One region of the Serpentinimonas raichei genome, then DNA from elsewhere that is predicted to be linked to it. Evidence: predicted binding sites of a transcription regulator. Region 1 holds the regulator's gene; the other holds the start of a gene.
What was found. The regulator sigma-54, encoded in region 1, starts transcription at its own class of promoters, with help from an activator protein. The targets are predictions, from matches to a motif close to TGGCANGNAANCTGCTTT.
Positions count from the first base shown of each region.

Region 2: SRAA_RS09730 (urease subunit gamma) is a predicted target of sigma-54. The motif match lies at 1,264-1,281, and genes of this name have one in related genera.

Region 1 is NZ_AP014568.1:2,318,586-2,322,756, reverse strand. Features, by position in the region: gene SRAA_RS10835 (TFIIB-type zinc ribbon-containing protein) at 102-467, shown strand; gene SRAA_RS10830 (THUMP domain-containing class I SAM-dependent RNA methyltransferase) at 692-2,008, opposite strand; gene rpoN (RNA polymerase factor sigma-54) at 2,015-3,661, opposite strand; gene lptB (LPS export ABC transporter ATP-binding protein) at 3,673-4,171, opposite strand, start outside.
Region 2 is NZ_AP014568.1:2,085,484-2,089,654, reverse strand. Features, by position in the region: gene ureC (urease subunit alpha) at 1-411, opposite strand, end outside; gene SRAA_RS09735 (urease subunit beta) at 445-750, opposite strand; gene SRAA_RS12615 (hypothetical protein) at 761-934, opposite strand; gene SRAA_RS09730 (urease subunit gamma) at 952-1,254, opposite strand; gene SRAA_RS09725 (LuxR C-terminal-related transcriptional regulator) at 1,385-2,401, shown strand; gene urtA (urea ABC transporter substrate-binding protein) at 2,566-3,849, shown strand; gene urtB (urea ABC transporter permease subunit UrtB) at 3,868-4,171, shown strand, end outside.

The DNA.
Region 1 (4,171 bases):
TCAGCTTGTGGCGATGTAAAGTTGCCTGATTTTCTGCTTTTTTTGGCACCCGCTAGGCCCTAGACTGCAAAGTTCCCCAAACTGGCTTAAAGGAGCCTTTGATGAAATGCCCCAACTGCGTGAATGTGGAGCTGGTGATGAGCGATCGCCAGGGCGTGGAGATCGACTACTGCCCCCAGTGCCGTGGCGTCTGGCTGGATCGTGGCGAACTCGACAAGCTGATCGAGCGCAGTCTCGGCCAGGCCCCGGCCGGGCGCAGCGGCGCCCAAGTTCGTCAACCGGATTTTGAAGACTCCGACTTTCGCCAGCGCAGCGGTGGCTTCGCGCAGGGCGGTGGGCTGGGCAGCAAACTGGGTGGCTTGGCCGGTGGTCTCAAGGGCGGGCTGGGCGGCGGGCTCTCGGGCGGTTTTGCTGCCGGCTCCGGCCAGAAAAAGAAAAAATCGTGGTTGAGCGATATTTTTGACTGAAGCCGCTACGCGCCGAGCCGGTGCCCGCAGACAAGGGGCGAAAAAAAACCTGGCTCTAGAGGAGCCAGGTTTGGAAGCCTTTTTGCTGTCACACACAAAGGCACCCGCTCAGGGAGGAAAAGCGGGGGGCCGGTGTTAAACGACCCGAAGAAAGTATAAACCAACTTTCGCACAGGCATCAGCTAGGCCGGTCAAAAAGTCCGTATTGGCTACATAGTTTTACTTTACTCGGGGGTGGTGTCGTTGGGCTGAGCGCCAGCGCGGGGTGTGCGTGCGCTGCCGGCGACCAGGTCAAAACGAAACAGGCGGCATTCGATCGGGCCGTTCCAGAGCGGCACCCGGCGCGTGGCTTTGAGGCGCATGTGCGAGGGCAGTTGCGGGTCTGGGCTGAGCAGCCAAGCGGTCCAGCCGGCGTAGTTTTTTTTCCAGTGGCTGGCCAGTTGCGAGAAAAATGCCGTGTTTTCCTCGCCATCGGCGTGGCGGGCGCTTTCGCGGCCGGCACCGGGCACGAGCCCCTGCGCCGGCTCAGGCCGGGCCCGCGTTTGCGCCGACTGCCCGGCCACGCCGGCGGCTGCGATGCGCTCGCCATAGGGCGGGTTGAGCAGCATCACCCCCGGCGTCGGGCAAGGGGGCAGGCGCTCCAAGGCATCGCCGCCGCGCCACTCGATGGCCTGCGCCACCCCGGCGCGCTCGGCGTTGCGGCGCGCAAAGTCCACCATCCGAAACGCCACGTCGGAGCCAAAAACAAAGGCTTGGCCGCCCGGCACGGGTCGCTCGGCGGCCACGGCTTGCTGGCGCAGCGCCTGCCAGCGCGCCGGCTGGTGTGGCAACAGACGCTCGAAGCCAAAGCGGCGCAATTTGCCGGGAGCGATGTGCAGCGCCCGCTGCGCCGCCTCGATCGCCACCGTGCCGCTGCCGCAGCAGGGGTCGTAGAGCGGCTGCGGCTGGCCTTGCGCATCGAGGCCGGTCCAGCCGCTGGCGGCGATCATGGCCGCGGCCAGCGTCTCTTTGAGCGGCGCATCGCCGGTGTCGGTGCGCCAGCCGCGCTTGAACAAGGGCTCGCCCGAGGTGTCGATGTAGAGCCAGACCTGCTCCGGCCCCAGGTGGGCGTGCAGGCGCACCTCGGGCTGCAGCGTCTCCACGCTGGGGCGCTGCCCGAGGCGCTCGCGCATGCGGTCGCACACCGCGTCTTTGATGCGCAGGGCGGCAAAATTGAGGCTCTGGAACGGGCTGTGCTGGGCCGTGAGCTCGACCTTGAAAGTCTGCGCGGGCGTGAACCACAGCTCCCACAGCACGGCGTAGGCAGCCTCGTAGAGCGCATCTTCATTGGGGCAGGGTTGCAGCGCCAGCCGCACCAGCACGCGCTGCGCCAGCCGGCTGTGCAGGTTGAGCCGCAGCATGTCGTCCCAGTCGGCCGTGAGCTCGACCCCGCCGCGCTGGCGCCGCAGGTTTTGGGCCGCCGGGCAGATCTGTTGCACTTCGGCCAGCAGATAGTCTTCCACCCCGGCGGGGCAGGGCAGGAACAGGGTCAGGTTGTGCATGGGGGTTCAGAGCGCTTTGCGCAAATGGGTGGGGGCAATGCGCAGCGCCTCGCGGTATTTGGCCACGGTGCGGCGCGCGCAGGCGATGCCTTGGGCTTTGAGCAGGTCGGCAAGCTGGTTGTCGCTCAGGGGGTGGCTGGGGTTTTCGGCGGCGATCAGTTGCTGAATCAGGGCCCGCACCGCGGTGCTGGAGGCGCTGGAGCCGGCCTCGGTGGCCAGCGCCGAACCAAAAAAATATTTGAATTCATAGGTGCCTTGGGGCGTGGCCATGAACTTGGCGCTGGTGACGCGGCTGATGGTGGATTCGTGCAGCCCCACTTCGTCGGCGATTTCACGCAGCACCAGTGGCCGCATGGCCAGGGCGCCGTGCTGAAAAAACGGGCGCTGGCGCTCCACGATGGCGCTGGCCACGCGCAAGATGGTGTCAAAGCGCTGCTGGATGTTTTTGATGAACCAGCGCGCCTCTTGCAGGTGCTGCTGCAGCCCCGCGTGAGACTGGCCGCCCCCGCGGCCTTGGCGCAGGGCCAGGGCATAGGTTTCGTGCAGGCGCAGCCGCGGCAGCACCTCGGGGTTGAGCGCGACCTTGAAGCCGCGCCCCTGCGCCGTCACGATCACATCGGGGCGCAACTGGTGCGGTTCGAGCACCGCAAAGCGGCGTCCAGGCTTGGGTTCGAGGCGGGCGATCAGCCCAAAGGCGGCCCGCACCAAGGCCTCGTTGCAGCGGCACAGTTGGGCCAAGCGGCGGCTGTCGCGCCGCGCCAGATAGTCGAGCGGCTGCTGGCAGATGGCCAGCGCGGTGCGGCTCTCGGGGCGGTTGCGCAGCTCCAGAATCTGCAATTGCAAGCACTCGGCCAGGTTGCGCGCGCCCACGCCGGTGGGCTCCATTTGCTGCAACTGCTCCAAGGCCTGCTGCAGGCAGTGCTGCCAGTGGGCGTGCCGACGGTCAGTTGCCATGGGTTGCGACGCTGACAGCGGTGCCATGGTGTGGAGGCCGGAATCGGGCGCGTGGGCCCCGCTGGTTTGCTCCATGCCGCACAGGGCAGCAGCCAATTCGTCCAGCCCATCGGCGAGGTAGCCGTCGTCGTCGAGCGACTCGATGAGGGCGTGCAAGGCCAGTGCCACCTGGGGTTCGAGCCGCAGGGCGCAGGCTTGCTGGTGCAGGTGCTGCGTCAGCGACTCGGGCGCGCGCGCCCAGTCGGGCCCCGCACCATTGTCGTCCTCGGGCGCGGCCCCAGAGCGGGCAGCGCCCGGCTCACCCCAGTCGCCCGGATCGCTGGACTCAGCGAAATCCCCCGCATCGTGGTGCTCGGCCTCTGGCCCCCCCCCGCCGGAGTCCGTCGCTGCGCCTGTCCAGGCGGCCTCGAAAGCGGCGTCGAGGGCGGGCACTTCATCGGGTGCGCCAGCGCCCGCATCGTGGCTGGCAGGCGCATCGAGCTCGGCGTGGGCAGCCAATGCGGCCTCGGGCGGCGCCGCTGGGCTGGCCTCGAACGGCTCATCGGCGGGGTCGGGTTCCAAAAATGGGTTGTCGTCGAGCATCTGCCCGATCTCTTGCTCCAACTCCAGCGTACTCAGTTGCAACAGGCGGATCGACTGCTGCAATTGCGGCGTGAGCGCCAGGTTTTGGCTCAGGCGCAGCGACAGACCTTGCTTCATGGCCACCACATTCAGAGGCGGAAGTGCTCGCCCAGATAGACCCGGCGCACCTCCGGGTTGGCCACGATCTCGGCCGGTGTGCCCTGCGCCAGCACGCGGCCCTCGTTGATGATGCAGGCGTGGTCGCAGATGCCCAGCGTTTCGCGCACGTTGTGGTCGGTGATGAGCACGCCGATGCCGCGCTCCTTCAAAAAGCCGATGATGCGCTGGATCTCGATCACGGCGATCGGGTCGATGCCGGCAAAGGGCTCGTCGAGCAGGATGAAGCGCGGCTCAGTGGCCAGGGCGCGCGCGATCTCGACCCGGCGCCGCTCGCCGCCCGAAAGCGCCGGCGCCGGGGAGTCGCGCAAGTGGCCCACGTGCAGTTCATCGAGCAAGGCATCGAGGCGCTGCTCGATGCGCTGTGGCGGCAGCGGCCGGCCGTCGGCGTCGCGCTGCAATTCCAGCACCGCACGCACGTTTTCGGCCACCGTGAGCTTGCGAAAGATCGAGGCTTCCTGGGGCAGGTAG
Region 2 (4,171 bases), 230 kb from region 1:
GTCGTAGCCGCCGGCGGTGACGATCAGGCCCTCGGCCGCCAGCACCTCGGTGCCGGGGCCGATGAGAATGTCGACGCCGGACTGGATATCGGGATTGCCCGCCTTGCCAATGCCCACGATGCGGCTGCCCCGAATGCCGATATCGGCTTTTACGATGCCCCAGTGGTCAACGATCAGCGCGTTGGTGATGACCAGATCGACCGCCCCTTCGGCCCGGCTGCGCTGGCTCTGGCCCATGCCGTCGCGGATGGTTTTGCCACCCCCGAATTTGACCTCCTCGCCATAGCCGCCGGCGCGCAGGGTGCAGTCGTGTTCGACCTCGATGATCAAATCGGTGTCGGCCAGCCGCACCCGGTCGCCCACGGTGGGCCCCAGCATGTCGGCGTAGGCGGTGCGAGAGAGGGTTGCCATGTTGCGAAGGGCTCCTAGGGTGGTTGGGGGGTGTCAGAGCGGGCCTTGAACCTGGCCCAAAAAGCCGTACACCACCCGGTCGCCGGCCAGATCGACCAGCTCGACCGTGCGTTGCTGGCCGGGCTCGAAGCGCACGGCGGTGCCGCTGGCAATATTCAGGCGCATGCCGCGAGCGGCCGCCCGGTCGAACACCAGCGCCCGGTTGACTTCGGCAAAGTGGTAATGCGAACCGACCTGGATCGGGCGGTCGGCGCTGTTGCCCACTGCCAACGTGAGGGTGCGCCGACCGGGGTTGAGTTCGATCTCGCCGGGCTCAAGGAAATATTGGCCGGGAATCATCGTGGCCCTTTCATTTGCGCAAGCAACAGAGGGCTGCCACCACCACGACAGCGGCCGCGGCCAGCAGCCCGAACAGGTCGGAGGCATGCCAGTGCGGACCATTCAGCCCATGGCCTTCATGGGCCCAGGCTGGGGTCAGGGGCATACAGGCCGCCAGCAGCAGCGGGGTGCGCAAGGTTTTCATCGGTATCGCTCCTGCAATCAAGTGATGGGTTGGTGCACGGTCACCAATTTGGTGCCGTCCGGGAAGGTGGCTTCGATTTGAATCTCGGGAATCATCTCGGGCACGCCCTCCATCACGTCGGAGCGCCCCAAAATGGTGCGGCCTTCGCTCATCAATTCGGCCACCGTTTTGCCATCGCGGGCACCTTCCATGACGGCGGCCGAGATCAGCGCCACCGCCTCCGGGTAGTTCAGCGCCAGCCCGCGCGCACGGCGGCGTTCGGCCAGCAGGGCAGCGGTAAAGATCAGCAGCTTGTCTTTTTCACGCGGTGAGAGTTCCATGCGCAATACCTAGCAATCTGCATGCCAAGCCCAAGGCGATTGACTCGAAGCCGTGGCGCAGGGCCGGTGCGGGCGGGCCTTGGCCCAACTTTTGCATTGATCTATTCTATTCGCCTCTGCTGGAGCCGCTATGTCAGAACCGATCATCCCTCGCCGTGTCCCCCCCGTGCTGCTGCTTGCCACGCCTGCCTGCGAACCCTTGCAAGCGATGCAGGAGGGGCTCGAAGAATCGGGCTATCAGGTGGACCTCGTTCACGACGGCAGCTCGGTGCCGCAGCGGGCGGCGCAGACACAGCCGGATGCGATCGTGTTGGCGGCCGACTGGCCCGATGCCAGCGGACTCGACTGGGTGCGCTGGCTCAGGCAGTCCAGTGCCACCAGCCACCTGCCCGTGCTGCTGTTGCTCAACGACGAAAGCGAGGCCAGCGTGGCCAGCGCGTACCGGGCCGGCGCTTGGGATCATTTGCTGATGCCGGCCCGCATGACCGATTTGCTGGCGCGCTTGCAGGTGCACTGCCGGGCGGCGCGGGCCGCTCGGGAGCAGGCGCAGATGAACCGGCAGGCGCTGTCGGCACTCGACGCCTTCGGCTACGCCAGCCTGACCATCCGCCTGCCTGATGCCTGCCTGCTCTGGCAAACCCCCTTGGCGCAAGACCTGCTGTGGCGCTACTTTGGCACGCGGCCCCCCATAGTGCCCGAGCCGGTGCTGCGATGGATGAAAAGAAGCTTGCAGGGTGCTGACGCAGCGCCAGGCCGGCTGGGTGAGCCCGCGCAACTGCATGTGGACCGGGGCGGCTCCCGCTTGAGTTTGCGCCTGCATGGCAGCTTGGACGGGCAGGGTGAGCCGCCAGAGCCCGGGCGAAGCGATGGCTGGTTGGTGGTGATGGCTGAGCAATCGATCGCAGTGACGCAGCAAAGTCTGGGTAAGTGCTTTGGCCTGACCGCGCGCGAGGCCGAGGTGCTGTACTGGGTTACGCAAGGCAAGACCAACCGCGACATTGGCGACATTCTGGGCTCCAGCCCAGCCACGGTGAAAAAGCACACCGAGAGGCTGTATGCCAAGCTGGGTGTGGAAACCCGGACCGCGGCAGCGGCCATGGCCTTTGGCCGCGGCGGGCGCGGACAGGCGGGTTCATTGCTGCATTGAAAAGTGGGTCAGTCCAAGCCCAAGCCCCATTTGCATACGCCATCTGGCGTACAGACAGCAGCCCTTGGCTTGCCTACCATGAAGTCTCGGTCACGGCTCATCTGCCTTTGCTACCAGCGCAGGCGCGCCGTAAATGTTTGGCTTGCAAACCGGAGTTTTGAATGATGCAGCGACGCACCACCTTGAAAGCAATTTCTGCCGCAGCGGCCGCCAGCAGTGTGGGCGCTCTGGGCGCCAGCGCAGCCCTTGCCAACCCCAATGCGCCGATTCGAATCGGCGTACTGCACAGCCTGTCGGGCACCATGGCCATTTCCGAGACGGCGCTCAAAGACACCGTGCTGATGGCGGTCGAAGAAATCAACGGTCGCGGCGGGGTGCTGGGCCGCAGGCTGGAGGCCGTGGTGGTCGATCCCGCCTCCAATTGGCCGCTGTTTGCGGAGTTGGCGCGCCGACTGCTGACGCAAGACCGGGTGGCGGCCGTGTTTGGTTGCTGGACCTCGGTGAGTCGCAAGGCCGTGTTGCCGGTTTTTGAAGAACTCAACGGGCTGCTGTATTACCCGGTGCAATACGAGGGCGAAGAAATGAGCCCGAACGTGTTCTACACCGGTGCTGCACCCAACCAGCAGGCCATTCCTGCCGTGGAGTACCTCATGAGCCCGGACGGTGGCGCGGCGCGGCGCTTCGTGTTGTTGGGCACCGACTACGTGTATCCGCGCACCACCAACCGCATCCTGCGCGCATTTTTGCGCACTAGGGGTGTGGGCAGCGCCGACATCATGGAGGAATACACGCCCTTTGGGCACAGCGACTACCAGACCATTATTGCCCGCATCCGGCAGTTTGCAGGCCAAGGAGTCAAAACCACGGTCATTTCCACCATCAACGGCGACTCCAACGTGCCTTTCTACCGCGAGCTGGGCAATCAGGGCGTGCGCGCCACCGATGTGCCGGTGATGGCCTTTAGCGTGGGTGAAGAAGAGCTGCGCGGCGTCGATACCCGGCCGCTGGTGGGGCACTTGGCGGCTTGGAACTACTTCATGAGCCTGCAAAACCCGGCCAACGCCGAGTTCATCCGCAAATGGACGGCCTTTGCGCGCGCCCGCAATATCGCGGGTCACCGTGAGCGCCCGCTCACCAACGACCCGATGGAGGCCACCTATATAGGCATCAACATGTGGCGGCAGGCGGTGGAACAGGCTCGTTCGATCGAGGTCGATCGGGTGCGTGTGGCCATGCGCGGGCAGACCTTTCAGGCCCCGAGCGGTTTTCAGGTGCGCATGGACGACCGCAACCACCACCTGCACAAGCCCGTCTTCGTTGGTGAGGTGCGTGCCGACGGGCAATTCAACGTGGTCTGGCGCACCCGCGCCACGGTGCGGGCACAGCCTTGGAGCCCGTTCATCGAGGGCAACGACCGCCGCCCCGAGACCCCGCAGCGCACCCGCTGACCCGAGTCGGAATCCGCGATGTCAGGCACGCCCACACCGTTTGCATTCAGAAAGCACATAGGCTGGTGCCTGCTGTTGCTCGGTGCGCTGTGGTCGGCTGCGGCGCATGCGCTAAGCCCCGAAGACGCTTGGGCTTTGGCCGAGGGCGACACCGCGACGCGCATTGAAGCGCTGCATCGGCTGGCGTTATCAGATAGTCAGCGCGCACACGATTTGATCCGGGCGCTGGCGCGCGAAGCGGTGCAGGTGCAGGGGCAGCAGGTTTTGATCGCGGACAACGGGCGCTGGATCGATGCCACAACCGGGGCGGCGGTTGACGGTG